DNA from 3 places in the Paenibacillus lentus genome. Region 1 is predicted to be linked to each of the others. Evidence: riboswitches for the same ligand, from Rfam matches in the RefSeq annotation. Region 1 holds a riboswitch; each other region holds the start of a gene.
The links. A riboswitch is a leader RNA that binds a small molecule or an ion and turns the genes downstream of it on or off. The one in region 1 is predicted to bind cobalamin.
Positions count from the first base shown of each region.

Region 2: another riboswitch for cobalamin. It lies ahead of EIM92_RS01185 (anaerobic ribonucleoside triphosphate reductase); the one in region 1 lies ahead of EIM92_RS20610 (ABC transporter substrate-binding protein).
Region 3: another riboswitch for cobalamin. It lies ahead of metE (5-methyltetrahydropteroyltriglutamate--homocysteine S-methyltransferase); the one in region 1 lies ahead of EIM92_RS20610 (ABC transporter substrate-binding protein).

Region 1 is NZ_CP034248.1:4,538,285-4,544,299, reverse strand. It holds gene EIM92_RS20620 (MsnO8 family LLM class oxidoreductase) at 1-383, shown strand, start outside; gene EIM92_RS20615 (methyltransferase domain-containing protein) at 498-1,454, shown strand; cobalamin riboswitch at 1,525-1,780, shown strand; gene EIM92_RS20610 (ABC transporter substrate-binding protein) at 1,972-2,997, shown strand; gene EIM92_RS20605 (FecCD family ABC transporter permease) at 2,994-4,040, shown strand; gene EIM92_RS20600 (ABC transporter ATP-binding protein) at 4,037-4,822, shown strand; gene cobT (nicotinate-nucleotide--dimethylbenzimidazole phosphoribosyltransferase) at 4,885-5,976, shown strand; gene cobU (bifunctional adenosylcobinamide kinase/adenosylcobinamide-phosphate guanylyltransferase) at 5,973-6,015, shown strand, end outside.
Region 2 is NZ_CP034248.1:224,548-230,562, reverse strand. It holds gene EIM92_RS01185 (anaerobic ribonucleoside triphosphate reductase) at 1-1,792, opposite strand, end outside; cobalamin riboswitch at 1,968-2,203, opposite strand; gene EIM92_RS01180 (MurR/RpiR family transcriptional regulator) at 2,354-3,184, opposite strand; gene EIM92_RS01175 (DUF8171 family membrane protein) at 3,400-4,272, shown strand; gene EIM92_RS01170 (ABC transporter ATP-binding protein) at 4,353-6,015, shown strand, end outside.
Region 3 is NZ_CP034248.1:3,834,110-3,840,124, forward strand. It holds gene EIM92_RS17240 (response regulator transcription factor) at 1-147, opposite strand, end outside; gene EIM92_RS17245 (MgtC/SapB family protein) at 304-1,017, opposite strand; gene metE (5-methyltetrahydropteroyltriglutamate--homocysteine S-methyltransferase) at 1,157-3,463, opposite strand; cobalamin riboswitch at 3,597-3,794, opposite strand; gene EIM92_RS17255 (replication termination protein) at 3,888-4,247, opposite strand; gene EIM92_RS17260 (response regulator) at 4,444-5,085, opposite strand; gene hrpB (ATP-dependent helicase HrpB) at 5,138-6,015, opposite strand, start outside.

The DNA of each region.
Region 1 (6,015 bases):
AATTCGGAACGGGCTATGTCTTCGGCCATTTTATGAGTGAGCGGGACGGTACTGATGTACTTGACTCTTATCGAGCTAGCTTTAGGCCAACCGCATTGCAGAGCGAGCCAAAGACGATGCTTGCCGTAAGCGTTGTATGTGCTGCTACGGAAGAAGAGGCGGCACACTGGGAGCAAGTGTTGGATAATACTGCAGGCCAAACGGGGCGAAGTTCATTCCATAACATTATCGGCATGCCGCATAGCGTATATTTTAAGCTTAAGGAGTTACAGCATGAGTATAGCAATCATGAGTTTCTGATCGTTTCGCCTATTCCTGACTATACAGCCAGGCTGGAGGGGTATCGGCTGCTGGCAGAAGCGCTGCAGAAATGGGAAGACTAGGATGATGCCGGTACGATTGCCAGGGCTAATAGTTAGAGGTTACTGTGCAGGTGTTATTAGCCAAGGGCTTAAACAGCGTAATCCAGGAAGATGAAGGTGGAGGCATGAATCACGATGTGTAGAGATGGTATTGATCGGTATATTTATATTTATGCCTGTCATGACAATGAGCGGCGGCTGTGTGAAATGGAGCTGGAAGCTTTGTTTGGGCAGCGTCCGGGAAGCGCAGGGTATGTAGAAACGACTAGGCAGATTGATCTGAGCCGAAGCCCCTTTATTTCTTCTCGAATGGATATATTATTCACGGGAGACAGCTTGGACAGCATTGCAGCGCAAGTCGCTGAGCTGCGTTTGAATGATAGAACCTTTAAAGTTATCTGTATGAAGCGGGGAGATTTACGGACCTATGAAGAGCAGCGTGACATCGAGCGGCAGATAGGGGGGCGAATTCGCGGCAAGGCGGAAATGCGCAGACCGGACATAACTTTTGGGCTGATCTCAATCCGTGGTCATTGGTCGATTGGGATTTTCCATGAAGCGGAGCCGGTATGGCTTCGTCATAAAAATAAGCCGCGCAATTATTCCACCGGGCTCAGTACGCCCGTAGCTAGAGCATTAGTCAACATAGCGGTTCCTGATCCGCATGCCGTGAAGGTGATTGATCCATGCTGCGGGATGGGGAATGTGATGGTTGAGGCGTTATCTATGGGGATCGATATTGTAGGCAGGGATATTAATTCGCTGGCTGTTCGGGGGGCGAAGATGAATTTACGGCATTTCGGGTATGACGATGGAAGGGTTATTCTAGGTGACCTGAATGAAGTGAACGAGCCTTATGATGCAGCTATCGTGGATATGCCCTATAATTTATGTTCCGTTCTTTCTCCGGAGGAGCGTCAACAAATGCTGGGCAGCATAGAGCGTTTTAGTCAAAGAGCTGTCATCGTGTCGACGGAACCGCTTGAGGAGGAACTGACTCGATCGGGCCTTATGATTCGTGATTACGGAACGGTCAGAAAAAGTTCTTTCATTAGACATATTTGGTTATGTGAGCCGCGGCAGAGGGTATAAATGATTGTCAGATGGGCGGTTTTCGCCTATAATCCATTACAGACGCTAATGCTAGAATGCTTAGTGAAATGAATGGAAAGAATCCGTAGGTCCCGAATCGGCAGTTGATCCACAACTGACGTCTCGGGTTAAAAGGGAAGCCGGTGAAATTCCGGCACGGTCCCGCCACTGTAAACAGGGATGAAGCTCATAATGCCACTGTCATTCGTTGAATCACCGCTATAGCCAGCGCAGTACGCCTGGATTGGAGTGAAGCTTCGAGGATGGGAAGGCGAGCTGAATCGATAACCTGGAGTCAGGAGACCTGCCTACGGGAAGAAGAGACGTTCCTTCGAGGAAAGGAAGACGTTCTGCTGATAGAGCTATATACTGGACAAGCCGGATGCTTGAACAGTGTGTATAGTCTTGTAGACGTAGCCCGATCCTGAGCGGATGGGGTTTTTCTTGTTTCCCTCAATTTTCCATTTAATAGCTAAAATTTATGGGTATTAAAAGATACCGATAAGGAGAGAGAAGGATGGATAAATTTAGGCATTATTGGGGTATTTTGGTTTTAGTAGTTGTACTCGTAGTGATGGCAGCGTGCGGCAAGGACACTAAGGACACGCAAGACAATAACGCAACCAGTACACCTGCCCAGCAGGAGCAGAGCAATCAAACGGGACAGAGCGAGCAGGAGCAGCCAGCATCCGATGCGCAAAAAACAACCTATCCTTTGACGGTGACGGATTCAACAGGTGCGGAGTTTACTTTTGAGGCTGCTCCTCAAAGGATCGTATCGCTGGCTCCTTCTGAGACGGAAGGATTATTTGCTTTGGGTCTTGATGAACAAATCGTGGGCGTATCTGACAACGACGATTATCCCGAAGCCGTAAAGGATAAGCCAAGAATGGGCGGTTCCCAGGTTAACGTTGAGGCCGTCATCGCCGCAAAGCCGGATTTGGTTGTGGTGGTGGGCAGCCTGATCGACCCGGCAACCGTTAAAAGCTTAACCGATCTTGGTGTTAAGGTTTATCAGTCCAACCCGAACAAATTGGAAGAAACGCTGGCTCATATTAGAGCAATTGGCGAGATCACTGACCGGAAAAAAGAAGCTGAAGAAGTGGTAGGGCAAATGGAAAAAGAACGCGATCTCGTATTGGATGCTGTTAAAACGTTAACGCCGGATCAACGCAAAAAAGTATACATTGAGTTTTCGCCGGGCTGGACGGTCGGTAAAGGCGAGTATATGGATGAATTGATCACGCTGGCTGGAGGCGAGAACGTAGCATCGGATCTTGAAGGCTGGAATGAAATTAACGAAGAAAATATTATTAAGGCTAACCCCGATGTTATTTTATTTGGCGGGAACATACGCTATGAGGACAATAAAACGATCGGCGAAATGATCAAGACTCGCGGTGGTTGGGATCAAATCACGGCCGTCAAGGAGGATCGGGTTATTGGGATTGATGATAATTTATTAAGCCGTCCCGGCCCTCGCGTTACTCAGGGGTTAATTGAAATTGCCAAAGCCATTTATCCGGAATTGATCCCGCAATGACGAAGAAATTGGCAGGATACGCAGTGGCGGGCATGATACTTCTGGCTGTTACTTTGCTGATTTGTATCGGCGTTGGATCCGTCTTTCTGCCCACCGGCCAGATTATAGGTATTTTGCTTCAGCAGCTGCCAGGAATCGGCAGCTTGATAACATCAGATTGGGATATATCGGCAGAGCAGATCGTTCTGCAGGTTCGGTTGCCACGAGTACTTCTGGGCATGTTAGTCGGAGGTTCACTCGCAGTGGCCGGTGCCGCATTTCAAGGTGTGCTTCGCAATCCGCTGGCTGATCCCTTTACATTGGGCGTTTCCTCGGGAGCTGCGGTCGGTGCTGCCACACTTATTTTTTTTGGCTGGCAGTTTTCGTTGGTCGGTGTATTCACGCTCCCGATAGTTGCGTTTGTAACAGGTGCATGTACACTGCTTGTTGTCATGTGGCTCGCTAGGGAGAACGGAAAAATCCCGATTGAGAGCCTCATTTTGTCAGGTGTGGTTATGCAGTCTTTTCTAGGGGCGATTGTGTCGTTTTTAACGGCAATGTCGAAGAAGACTATCAATGAAATTATGTACTGGACAATGGGGAGTTTAAGTTTGCGTGGATGGTCGTATACGATCATCCTTCTCCCATATTTGGTCATTGGAATGCTGTTTTTGTGGAGTAAAGCCCGTAGCTTGAACCTGCTTGCATTGGGAGAACGTCATGCGGCTCACTCCGGGCTGAATGTCGATCGAACCAAGGTGCTTGTACTGCTGGTAGCTACTCTGATGACTGCGGCTGCTGTGTCTGTGTCTGGGGTGATCGGCTTTGTTGGGCTGGTCATACCGCATATGATCAGACTGATGACCGGTCCGGACTATCGTTTGATTATTCCGCTCTCCGCGCTTGGCGGGGGAATCTTTATGATGTGGAGCGATCTTGCAGCCCGAACGGTGCTTGCCCCTACAGAAATACCGCTTGGTGTTGTTACGGCATTTGTGGGCGCTCCCTTCTTTGCTTATTTGCTATATCGTAATAAGAAGCGGAGAATGGAGGAGCTGCAATGATTCATGTTCAAGGCGTATGCAAGACCTATGGTCGGCAAACGGTGCTAAAGGGAGTCGATTGGCATGTTCAGCGGGGAGAGTTCTGGGGCATCATCGGGCCCAACGGCAGCGGAAAAACGACGCTGTTAAACCTCTTGTCAGGTGTTGAGAGACCGGAGGCTGGGGATATTTCGCTAGTGGGCAAGTCACTTCCATCTTATGGACGCAAAGCTTTGTCAAGGAAGCTGGCTGTACTTCAGCAGGATGGTTTGCCGCCGATGGCTTTTCCAGTGCGTCAGGTTCTGGAAATGGGCAGATTTCCTTTTCAAAACTGGCGGGGACAAGAAACGGGAGACGGTGCGGCGGCGTTGCTTGACGAGATCGTAAACCGCCTAGACCTGCAGGGACTGGAGAACAAGCCATTGCATGTGCTGAGTGGCGGGCAGAGACAGCGGGTTGCACTTGGCAAAGTGATGGCGCAGCAGCCGGAGGTCGTCCTGCTGGATGAGCCGACGACATATCTCGACATTCACTATCAAATGCAGTTTATGGAATTGATCTCCAGCTGGCAGCAGGCTGAACAATTAACCGTCATTGCAGTAATGCATGATTTGAATCTGGCTGCATTGTATTGTGATAAGCTGCTTGCATTGCGTGAAGGAAAGGTCGTGGCCAGAGGAAAGCCGAGTGAAATTATTGCCCCGGAAATAGTGAAGTCACTCTTTGAAGTGGACTCTTATGCCGTGATGCATCCGGATCGCCAGGTACCCCAACTGCTGTTGCGAAACGAGCACGGGATCTAGCAGGAAGAGTGGCTGTTAATGATTAGTTGTGCTGAAGTGAAATTAGAGGAAGGGGTTATAAAATGAGTTATTCCGTTTCAGACGTTATCAAGTTAGTATCGCCTTTGCAAAGGGAGGCTTCGGCAGCGGCAGCGGAGCATTTGGATCGTTTGACCAAGCCGCCGGGCAGCCTTGGAAAGCTGGAGGCGCTGGCGATTCAGCTTGCTGGAATCACAGGACAAGTGAAGCCAAGCTTTGATAAGCGTGCAATTATCGTGATGGCCGCAGACCATGGTGTATGTGAGGAAGGGATTAGTGCTTTTCCGGCTGAGGTTACTCCACAAATGGTATTGAATTTCTTGGCTGGCGGGGCGGCAATTAATGTGTTTGCCCGTCAAGCAGGTGCTGATGTACTGTGTGTGGATGTCGGAGTTAATGCCGAGTTGAGTCACCCGGATCTGCTTGTTCGTAAGGTTAGAATGGGAACGGCCAATATGGCTGCTGGTCCAGCGATGAGCCGTAATGAAGCAGAGGCCGCTCTATTGACTGGGGTTGCTGTCGTAAAGGATGCTGTGGATAAAGGTACAACATTGTTCGTGACAGGTGAAATGGGAATTGGCAACACAACAGCCAGCGCTGCGGTGATGAGCGTGCTGACGGGCATTGCTCCTTTGGAGTGTGTGGGAAGGGGTACAGGCATCGATGAGCAGACATTGCATCACAAAGCCTCTGTAGTTGAGCGGGCTATCGCGTTGAATCAACCGGATGCCCAAGATCCACTGGATGTCCTATCCAAAGTGGGTGGCCTGGAAATTGCAGGTTTAACTGGTGTCATATTAGGCGCAGCAGCTTATCGTTGTCCTGTCGTTATCGATGGATTTATTTCCAGTGTAGCCGCTTTAATCGCTAAGGAATTATGCGCGGAGACGGTAAATTATATGGTTGCTTCCCATCATTCGCAGGAGCCTGGGCATATTCAGGTATTGCGGGCGCTTGGCCTCTCTCCGATGCTTGAGCTTGATATGCGGCTTGGAGAAGGAACCGGAGGCGCCCTTGCGCTTCATTTGATTGATGGAGCCTGCCGGATTATGAAGGAAATGGCTACCTTTGAAAGTGCGGGAATTTCCTCAGGCGAGCCATCGGCTGGCATGGATAATGGAGTGAATACAAAGTGATCGTCATGGTGACGGGCGGAGCTCGCAGCGGAAAAAGCA
Region 2 (6,015 bases), 970 kb from region 1:
GGTCGATCGGATGGTTGATGCTGAAATAGCTGACTTGCTGCGACAACGCGTACTGAATGATGCGCAGGAATGCAGCCGGATTGCTGCGGGCGTTGCCATTAAGCTCAATGTAAGAGATCGCTCCTGCATTGCATAACCCGTGAAAAGGGGCTTCTAGCTCTATTTTTTTAGCTGCACTGATATCGTAATATACCGGAATGTGAAAAGAGTTCGTATAATATTCGCGGTCCACAACCCCTGGTACCTCACCATAGTTGGCCCGGTCTTTCTTGGTGAATTTACCGGATAAGCCTTCGGCTGGCGTAGCGAATAAGGTAATGTTCAGATTATGGCGCTCGCTCTGGCGGTCGCAATAATCACGCATAAAGGCAATCACGTCGTAGGCTTTATTATATACCTCGGCATCTTCGCCGTGATGTTTGCCATACATGGCTTTCATGCATTCCGCGAGCCCGATGAAGCCGATTGACAAGCTGCCGTGTTTGAGCAAATCACCAACCGTATCTTCGGGATTCAACTGCTCGCCGCCTTCCCATACGCCTTCCCGCATCATGAAGTCGGATGCCTTCGCTTTCTGGGACGCTTGAATTTGGAAGCGGTGCAGAAGCCCGTCCAAAGCGATATCCAGATAGCGCTCCAGCTCACGGTAGAAGCCTTGCTCGTCTGCAGTCTGCCGCTGCCCCAATACAATACCGTGCTCCAGGCCAAGCTTGACCAGGTTCAAGGTGTTAAAGGACAAATTGCCTTTGCCGGAAAGATGGTTGCGGCCGAAGCGGTCGCTCAGCACCCGCGTGCGGCAGCCCATCGTAGCGAATTCGGTATCCGGGTTCTCCGGATCGTAATACATTAAGTTGAGCGGAGCATCCAGGTTGGCAAAGTTCGGGTAGAGACGCTTTGCGGAACATTCCGCCGCCTTCAGGAACAGCTCATAGTTGGGTTCGCCTGGCTGCTGGTTAATGCCTTGCTTGCATTTAAAAATCTGAATTGGAAAAATCGGTGTTTCGCCGCTGCCAAGCCCGCGCATCGTTGCGGTGAGCAGAGAGCGGATGACAAGCTGTCCTTCTATAGAAGTACAGGTGCCGTAGTTGATGCTCGTAAATGGAATTTGCCCACCCGCCCGGCTCGACATCGTATTGAGATTGTGAATGAGGCTTTCGGCGGCCTGCAGCGTCTCGCTCTCGGTCTCTTTAAGCGCATATTTGAAGGCTCTCGGATACTGCGCCTGAAGATCGCCACGAGCCATGGTGATGAAGCCGTAATCCGCATCCATGTCGCCTTCTTCGAAGTAATCCAAGCCCTTGCGGAAATATTTGCTGAAGGATTTGGTCACATAAGGCGCCAGATCGTGATCGAGTTTGTTGGCGGATACGCCGCCGTATTGCGCATTTTGCTGGGACTGAAAAATGATCGCCACAAGTGCCATCGCCGTCATGATGGAGTTCGGCGGTCTTACACTGCCGTTACCAGTATTGAATCCCTCCCGCAGCAGCTTGTCGAATGGAATGAAGATGCAGTTTGTCGTCCCAATCGCATATTGATCCAAGTCGTGAACGTAAACAAAATTGTCTTGAATCGCCTGAACGAGCTGTTTAGGCATGACGAAGTGACCTGCATACCATTTCGCATACTCGCTGCCGAACTTGCTCATTTTCCCGGAGAAGCTTTCGCCATTCAGATTGGCATTCTCGCGCAGAACTTCAAGGTTGCGGCTCTCCACGATTTCTTCTCCTAATGTAATAACTTCCTCCAACATGTCTTGGCGGCTTGCATAAACCTGATTCATAATCGCCATAACAAAGTTTCCCTCCCGAAAAACTAGACATTAAAAGCATATAAAAAGGCATTTTCGACCATGCAAGGTTGAAAATGCCCGAATGCGCGTTGAAATTTTCATCGGCTCAGTAAAGATTGATGAAAGTCTATGTAATCTGCAAGCGGACACCTACCTGTTCCTCGCAGGTTTATTTGGTGTCAATGGAAAGCGGGCAGGTCTCCTGGCTTCCGGACTCTTCGCTAACGCCTTCCCGCAGATGGCTGGCCATCTCCAGTGGCTTCTTGTTAGTGAAGCATTACAAGGATGTTGGAAAACAACTCCCTGAACGTCCGGTCACAGTGGCGGGACCGCAGCGGTTTTGCACCGCACTTCCCTTTTAAGCCCCAGCCTCGTATTGATGGCTGGATCACCCGGTTCCACTATATTTGGTTGTCTGCAACTAAGATTACCCCAATATATAGTGTTTGTAAACAGGTGTCTTCACTAGCAGGAGGTTGAAAAATCATGAAAAAACAGTTGAAAGCAATCCTGGTGCGGCGAGTGGGGGACGGAGGAAGACATTAAAAAAATTGTGAACATTTATCGCGGCAGCTCATGGTCGTACTTTTTGCGCAGTTGGTTTAATTGTTCCAATTTATGCAGGTGGAGATCTTGGTTTTTCATCCCGGCAGCAACGATTAAGTTCTCTACCATAAACGTCGGGGCGATCATCGAATGGAATTCCCAGATCTCTCCACGGCTGGTATACAGGGTAATATCGCTTTGACCCGAAAAGTCGGAGACGAGGCGATCGGTGATCAGCAGTGTAAGGTAGCCGCGTTCTTTGGCATGCTGGATGATCACCCTGGCTTCTGGCAGCAATCGGACGAAGCCGAAGAGGACGACGACATCTTCGTCGGTGATATGGAGCAGATCCTCGAATAACTCGCTGCCCCCGCGATCAAGATGGTGCATGGATAGACCGAAGCGGCTGAGGCGATAGTGCATCAGGTGGGCCAGACCGGACGAGGGACCTGGGCCATAGAGGTATATCCTTCTTGCCGTGACGATAGCATCGACCGCCGCTTCAAATGCTTGCTGGGAATAATACTGCAGCGTGCTTTCCAGGTGCTCCACGCTCGAAGCGAACAGTTGTCCGGGAAGGGAGTTCGCGTCTGCTTTACTCATGATGTTCTTCATTTTAGCGGCGGGGGTAACTTCCAAATGCTCGCGCAGCTGATTTTTGAAATCTTTAATGTTTTTAAACCCGACAGAGCGCCAAAACCTCGATACAGAAGCAATGCTGAGTCCCAGAGTATCGGCGATTTCCTGCTCGGTTAGAAAGAGTACGGTTTGCATATTTTTTTGAATATAGTCGGCAATTTTATATTGACCCGGAGATAAGGAATCTACATTCCAGTCCATGTTCATGAGGTTGGCCTCTCTTTCTATACCTGATGAGTGAGTTGATAGCACTAGATTAACATAAAAGGGAGAGCGGGGGCATGAAATTCAATCAAAAATGATATATTTTTTTCACTACTGGATAAAATGAAATAAATTTTACATATCATTTACACGATAGGGATGGTCGCTTAATAATTCCTCTTTATAGTGGAGCTATCTAAGGCTAGGAGGGGAAGTTAGTGGCTCAATTAAGGCAAAGATATGTGTTAACCCAATCACAAAAAATGATGGTATTTATTCTTTCGATGTCGCTATACGGTCTGTCCAATATGATCACCGAGCTTATTCCGTCGGTTCGGTTGGGGCCGATCGAGCTGTCGGTGGAATATTTTGCGTTCATTCCGCTGACGCTGTGCATTTTGTTTCATCCGTTCTATGCGGCGGTTGGTGCTGCGCTGGGCGAAGTTATTTTTGGCGAAATTATGCTGGGGCAGTTCGGCGGACTTGGCGAGCTGGAGAAGTTTATCGCCTTCTCGCTAGCGATGTTCATTGCTGGAACACTTGTCAACGATCCAAAGAACCGCAGGCAGGTGGGCGTGGCAGCCATGACCGGAGTCATTATTCACCAATTTATCAGCTGTACGGTCGATATTGCTAAGGTATGGATTGGTGTTGAAGAGTTTGAAGCAGTCCCCGGATTGGCGCAAAGCGTCGTCGTGGTTGAAGGAGTGGCTTTTTTGAACGATGTATTGTTCTCAGGTATTCTGTTCGCGTTACTGCCAACGCTGTACCTGGTGCCTCGACTGTACGGTAAAATCGAACCGCTGCTTGGCATGAAACCTAGAAATAATAAGATGAAATATTCACTGGGTGAAATTATCGCCCCTAGGTTAATTGTCGTTTCCATTATACTAGCTCTTTTGGCAGCCGTAGCTGAATTTCTCTCGGAATCTGATATGGCGCTCATGGAATGGGATGCGGATTACCTAAACAGTATTGGCGGTTGGTTCGTATGGGTTAGTATCGGGGCTGCCGCCGTAGTGGCATGTCTTACGATTTGGGTGCTGGTTCGCCGGGGGAAGCGGTCGAGAACAGCAGGAACCGGGATCTAAAGCAGGATGGAGGGTAAGGCATGGTTGAACATAGGACTGAATGGAAAGAAACAGATATATCCGTGACGAAAAATTCCGTGATGAAAAATTCGGCGCCTGATTGGATCGTATCTGTAGATAATGTTACCTTTACATATCCTGGCTCAGAGGTACCTGTCTTGAATGGGGTAACATTGCAAATTAAGCGCGGCGACTTCATCGCCGTCATCGGCGGTAATGGCAGCGGAAAATCAACGCTGTGCAAGACGCTAAACGGACTAATCCCTCACTATTATGTCGGAGATTTCGAAGGGAGCGTCCTTGTGAACGGGCTGCAGACTCTGGAGCATGATGTTGCCCAGCTATCGCGCCATGTAGGGTATGTGTATCAGGATTTTGAGAATCAACTGATACGTCCGACCGTGCTGGATGATGCCAGTTTTGCTCCGCTGAATTATGGGTTCGAGGATTACCTGGAACGTGGATTACAAGCGTTACGTTTAGTTGATCTAAATGTTGACCCGAAGGAGTTCATCTGGCAGTTAAGTGGGGGGCAGAAGCATCAGTTGGCTTTGGCGGGAGCCGTCTCGCTGGATCCGGATATTCTCATTATTGACGAGCCGGTTGCCCAGCTTGATCCGCGTCATGCCCAGGATATCTATGATCTTCTTAAGCAGTTGAACGAGCAGTATGGGAAAACGATTATTGTCATCGAGCACCATACGGAGTTTATCGCCGAATATTGCAAACAGGTTGTGCTGTTGAACCAAGGCCGAGCGGTGTGGTCGAAGCCGGTAAAGGAGGCGCTTCTGGAACTGGAGCAGCTGCGGGCCAGCCAGATCTATCCTCCGCAGGTGACTCAGGCTGCCGACAAAGTGGCGGAAGCTGCCGGGAAAGGCGGGAGCGGGCTAAGTAGGGCCGAGTTAAGGGAGGATATTACCAACTTGCCTAAGATGGGGTTCGGTTCCCAGATCGCTGGTGGATCGAGTGATGTGGGAATGGGTGTCGGCGCACCCTATCCTGTAACGCTGGACGAGGCGGTTGACTACTTCCAGCGGTTGAGGATATCGGAACAGCTAGAGGCTGTTGGCGGGCTGAACCTGGTGAAGGGCAACGATGTTGCCACGGGTTCAGGAATTTATTGCACGGAAGAAGGGACAAGGGGGGAGAGAAGGGATGTCATTATTGAAGCGAAGCATATCCGTTACTCTTACCGAACAGTGAGCCGCGAGCGTAAGGTTGTGCTGCGGGATGTCAGTGTATCGTTTAGGGCGGGGGACTTGGTTGCTTTGGTGGGCAATAATGGGGCAGGGAAGTCCTCTTTCATGAGGCTGATTACTGGGGTGACCAAGCCGGAGAACGGATATATTCACGTTAAAGGAGTTGATACGGCCAAGACGACGCCTGAGCAGCTCGCCAATACAGTGACCTATATTTATCAAAATCCGGAGGAAATGTTCATTGAGGATTCAATTCGCAAGGATGTGGAGTTCTTTCTGAAGGCGCGCCGTGTGGACGGATACCAGGCTAAGGTAGACGCCATTCTGGAGAGTTTCGGGCTAACCGAGCTGCAGCATCGGGACGGTCGGCTTCTTAGCGGCGGCCAGCAACGGCGTGCCTCGTTGGCGATTGGCGTGGCGATGAACCCTTCCGTGATTTTACTCGACGAGCCGACCGCGAATCTCGATATTGCGACCCGTAAAGATATCACTCGCCTGCTGCTGCAATTGAACCGTCATGTGGAGACCGTCATTGTGGCTACGC
Region 3 (6,015 bases), 700 kb from region 1:
CAGATCGATTTGATCCTGTTCCACAATTTCCAGCGCCTTTAAACCATCTTCAGCCTTAAAAACACGATAGCCTTCATTCAGTAAATATATTTCGATCAGTTTCGCGATCTTATCATCATCGTCAACAATTAAAATTTGTTTACTCATTCAATAATCCATCCTTTTGGCGGTTATTCATTATACCAAGTTAGCTCTATCATAACATGGTCTATTTACGTAATTGTAAATAAAAAGATTAAACAGAGGGATCAACTGCCTTCTGATATCTAAAGAACGGATTAATGTATTGGAAGGTTATAAATACTACAAGTTTTCCACCTCAACACTGATGACATGATCGATTTTTCGTATAAAATGATATATTTCCGTTGTATATTCACGTTCTGAAGCGGAAATTACCATATCGATCCGCTGGCGCCCTTCTTCCAAATCCTTAATCTTCAAACGCCGAATGCGATGACGATTCCACTTAGCCTCAGGGCCTTTCTCGTCCTTCCGCTCAATAATGCGGATGAGATCAGTAACATTGCCTGAATCCTCCATCACAATTTTGACGGAAACATCACGTTGATTCAATTTATAAGGGCCAAGCCATTTGATCATATAAGGTACAAAATTCACTGCTAAAATGAGCAGAATCACCGCAAGCCCCGCTTCCCAATAAAAGCCTGCACCAATGGCGATGCCAATGCCAGAGGCTGCCCAAATCATGGCTGCCGATGTTAGGCCGGAAATCCCTTCATTGCTTCTGCGCAAGATCACCCCTGCTCCCAGAAAACCGATCCCGCTGACAATTTGCGCGGCCAAACGCATTGGATCCATATTTGGATGATCCGGACCAGCGAATTTGGCGAAGGATTGGATGGATACAATGGTCACCAAACAGCTCGCGATACAAATAACCATGCTCGTTTTTATGCCAAGTGGCTTTTGCTTCAATTGACGATCAATACCAATAAACAGACCGAACAGTAGTGCAATAAACAGTTTAAAAATAATTTCCCATTCCAGTAACATTCATAATCTCCTCCTACATATAGAGAGAGTATAAGTGTAATTATAATATTTATGCAACAAAATGAGACTACCCTCAGGTTATTTATAACCTATTCAGGGTAGTCTCATTGTTTACTTCTTTAAAATAAAAACCCGCGTATTAATTAGTGCTGACTGCCGACTCTTTAGCGCGGTATTTGCTAGCGGCCAGCACCATGTTTTTCAAGGATTGAACTGTCTCTTCAACTCCCCGCGTCTTAAGGCCACAGTCCGGATTGATCCAGAATAATTCAGGATCCAGTACTTGCAGCGCTCGATCGATCATGGAGGTCATTTCCTCAACTGATGGGACCCGCGGGCTATGAATGTCGTATACGCCAAGGCCGATGCCGAGATCGTATGTATGCTCTTCGAAGCTGTGAACAAGCTCGCCATGACTGCGCGAGGTCTCGATGGAGATGACATCCGCATCCAAAGCCCGAATGGAATCAATAATATCATGGAACTCGCAGTAGCACATATGTGTATGAATTTGCGTAGTATCGCGAACTGTAGAGGTCGTAATTCGAAACGCTTTGACCGACCAGTCCAGATACCCGTTCCAATCCTCCCGCTTCAGGGGAAGCCCTTCGCGCAGTGCCGGCTCGTCTACCTGAATCATCTCAATGCCTGCCTGTTCTAGAGCTTCAACCTCTTTACGCAGTGCCAGCGCGATTTGATATGCTACCTGTTCCCGCGACAAATCACTGCGCACAAAGGACCAATTCAGAATTGTAATCGGGCCAGTCAGCATTCCTTTTACCGGTTTATTTGTCAATGATTGAGCATATTCGGTCTCTTTCACCGTCATCGGCTGATCGAAATCAACATCTCCGTAGATGACCGGCGGCTTTACGCAGCGAGTACCGTAGGATTGAACCCAGCCTCCTTTAGTAAAGGCGAAGCCCGGTAATTTCTCACCAAAGAACTCCACCATGTCGGTTCTTTCAAATTCGCCGTGCACCAGTACATCGATACCGATTTCCTCCTGCAGGGAAATCCACTTCTGGATATGTTCCTTAATAAAAGAATCATACTTTTCCTGACTCCACTCGCCTTTGCGCCATTTCTGACGGGCTGAACGCACTTCTGCCGTTTGCGGGAAACTGCCGATCGTCGTTGTTGGAAGGACAGGCAGATGCCACTTCTCCTTCTGCTTCTTACGGCGAACCACGAACTCGCTATCTCTTACGGCCGGCTCCGCTGAAATTTTCTGAACCGCAGCCGAGACGTTGGCACGGTTCCGGGCAGGATCCTTAGCCAAATTGTCCAGAGCGATGCGATTATTCTCAAAAGCGGACTTAACACTTTCGATGCCTTGATTAACCGCTTTGCTTAACGCGACAATCTCATCCAGTTTTTCTTCTGCAAAAGACAAAGCCTCATGAAGTACAGTGTCTAATTCCTGCTCCTGCTTAGCAGATACAGGGACATGCAATAAGCTACAGGACGGCTGAACGACAATGTCCGCATCAGGTGCTAATGTCAAAATTTCCTGCAGGAGCTCAGCTTGGCGATACAAATCGGTTCTCCATATATTACGACCATCAACGACTCCGGCACCTAATGTCTTACCCCGCGGAAAACTGAATTTGCGAAGGGCAGCAAGGTTACCGTCTCCGCCATGAATGAAATCCAAGCCGATCCCGGCCACAGGCAGTGAAACAACATCTTCGTAGCGATCAATCGCTTCAAAATACGTTTGTAATAGAATCGAAATTTCTGGAGCTTCACGATGAATCTTCTCATAAATCGCTTTTACGCGAGCTATATCTTCGTTGGTTACTGAAGTCACTAAAGATGGCTCGTCAAATTGAACCCAAGCCGTGCCTTCTGCGATCAGCTCCTTTAGAATCTGAATATATAAAGGAAGAAGCTGGCTTACCCAGTGATCCCATTCGGTAGCTTCATTGAAACCCTTCGATAATTTAAGGAAGGAGTATAATCCAATCAGTACCGGTCTGCCCTCAATACCCAGCTTCTCCTTGGCTTCCCGATAGGCGACAAGCGGTCGATTGACCGTAAGCTGCGGTTTTCTTGCGCCAAGTTCTGGAACAATATAATGATAATTCGTATTGTACCACTTCGTCATCTCACTGGCTGTCGCTTCCTTATTTCCGCGTGCGATAGCATAATACGTATCCAGCGGTACTTCGCCACCATTATACGTAAACCGCTCCGGTACTAGACCAAACATCACGGCCATATCCAGAACATGGTCATAATACGTAAAATCTCCTACGGGAATAATCTCAAGTCCCTGATCCCGTTGCTGTTGCAAATTGTTAAGCCGGATCTGCGTCAGCTGCTCATGCAGCTGCTGCTCTTCCAATTTGCCCGCCCAGTAAGCTTCAATCGCTTTTTTCCATTCCCGTTGGCCACCGATTCTCGGATAGCCTAAATTTCCACTTTTAACCGTATGACTCATTGTTTTATACCTCCCCAGTGTATGTTTATTCAGCAACAAAAAAATCCCCTTTAGCTGGAATGGCTAAAGAGGACCTTCGTCAAGACATGCGATGGCTCGAATCTTTAACACCTCCCTATCTCCCGTAGGTACATCAGTGCTGGCAGAACAGGCAGGTCTCCTGGCTTCAGAATCATGACTGGACAGCAACCTTCCCAATGAATAATCATCAGTGGCACTATCGCTTCCAGCTCCTCTGTTACAGTGGCGGGACCGCGCCGGGATTACACCGGACTTCCCTATTAAGCTTCAATTTGAATCCAACTGAAGCACCTGTTCCCAAAATATTCAATTATGAATATAAAATTTATGTTACTTCAAGTTAACAAATAATACAATACAAATCGGATTAGTTATCGAATAATTATGCAAAAACATGCAAAATCTAATAATTATCGGCTACAGCTTTATTCAACATTCCAATACAACGGTCTAAATCGGCTTTGACTTGCTTCTTATAAAGATCTGCCTTCTCATGACCATCATCGGTGAAATGATAAAGCACGATTTCCTGAAAATCAACACTAGGGTCATTCCCCTTCAACTGCTTTGTCCGGTAGAGTACCCCTTCTTGCACCAGTTCATGAAGCGCCCGATAAATTTCACTTTGTGGAGGATTGTAGCCGAATGGCTTAAACTCCTCTTTCAACTCTTCAAGCATCTGGTAGCCATAGCCCCTTCTCTGTTCTACCATCGTGATTAAATATAGCTTTATATACGCCCGCTGCGCAATCATAAAAGCCATTCTCTCACCTCCTGCTCCTATCAAAAAGTATAGAGCAGTTATGAAATTTTCACAACAGCGGCTACATGCGCTTTGATACGATTCTGATAGATGCAAGGGACGTGGGTAGAAGAAGTAATTGCGAGCGAAGCAAAGGAAATATATTATTATCTTATTGTTGTGAATTTTTCATATATTGAAATATTATAAATTAGGCCTAGTGATTGATCCAGCCTTGCTCCATCGCATATCTCGTCAACTGAACACGATTTTCCAAATGTAATTTTTGTAAAATGTTTTTCAGATGATTTTTAACCGTTTGATCGGAAATATGCAATTCCTTAGCGATTTCTCGATTGGTCATCCCTTTCGCCACCCAATCCAAAATTTCACGCTCGCGACTCGTAAGAGGATGATCGTCGTTACTATTCTTTTTAGACAACGGAAACTCTTGCAATATCCGATAGGCCAATTCGCTGGACAATGGTGCTTCATCACTGGCGACTGCCCGCAAATATTGCAGCCAGGTCCCCGGCTCCAGGTTTTTAAGCAAATAGCCCTGTGCCCCTTGCTTCAGCGCTTCAAATAAATGTGCGGCATCGTCGGAAACCGTAATGAGTACAATTTTGACATAAGGATACTTCAGCTTGATTACTCTCGTCATCTCCAACCCATCTTTTCCTGGCATATGAATATCCATCAGAATTAGATCAGGCATCCATAATTCAGTCTGCAGCAGGGCTTCATCCCCATTTTCTGCATAGCCGATGATTTCAAAGCTCTTGTCATCCGATAAAATCTCACCAATAGCCTCGCGAGCATGCGGATGATCGTCGACGACTAAAACTCTCACCTTCATGGCCCAATCTCCTTTATGTCATGATCATTAGTTCATAATTACTGCCCACCACTCATTTCGGACGAACTCGTCGCGTCGCCGTGGCCTGTAACGGGTCATCCGGCCAATAATGCTTGGGATAACGGCCCTTCAAATCCTTCTTCACTTCAAAATACGTATTATCCCAAAAGCTTCGCAAGTCCGCCGTAACTTGCACAGGACGCCCTGCGGGGGAAAGCAAATGCATAATAAGCGCAACCTTCCCATAACCGATACGTGGCGTATCCATCATTCCGAACACTTCCTGTAAGCGAACTGCTGCATACGGCACATCTCCCTGATCATAGTGAATTAGGATCTTGGAGCCGCTAGGTACGATCAAATGCGTCGGCGCCTCGGCATTTAACTCCTGACGGAGCTCCCATCCCAGTTCATTCTCCAAAATCGTCAATAGTGATAAGGTTTGCAAATCCGAGCGCTTTCGAAAATTTGCAATATAAGGCGCAAGCCATACCTCGGCACGATCCGCTAGTGCCGCATCAGACCAGTCCGGCCAGCGCTCGTTTTGCCTGCGCAAAAAAAGGACGCGAGCCTGCAATTGGCGCGCCTTATCATTCCAGGGCAGAATATGAACCCCTTGTGAAGTTACAGCATGCAGTATAGCCTGTGCAAAATCCTCAGCCACAGGCTGCACCGGGCGCTCCTTGATCACGATTGCTCCCAACGTCTCCCTTAGGCGAACGCGAACCGTCCCTGCCTCCTCGTCCCATTCCGACACTCTTTCTTCCTTTATATGCTCGCTATAATGCTTCGTTAAATCCGCCAGTTTCACTGGAGCAGCCAATAAAATACGTCCCTCGGTTCCCTCGTCATCCACCTCAGCAATGGCAAGATACGAAGCCTCGCTAAGATGCTGCTTCCTAGCAAATGCCGCCCCTCGGCCGTTTCGCA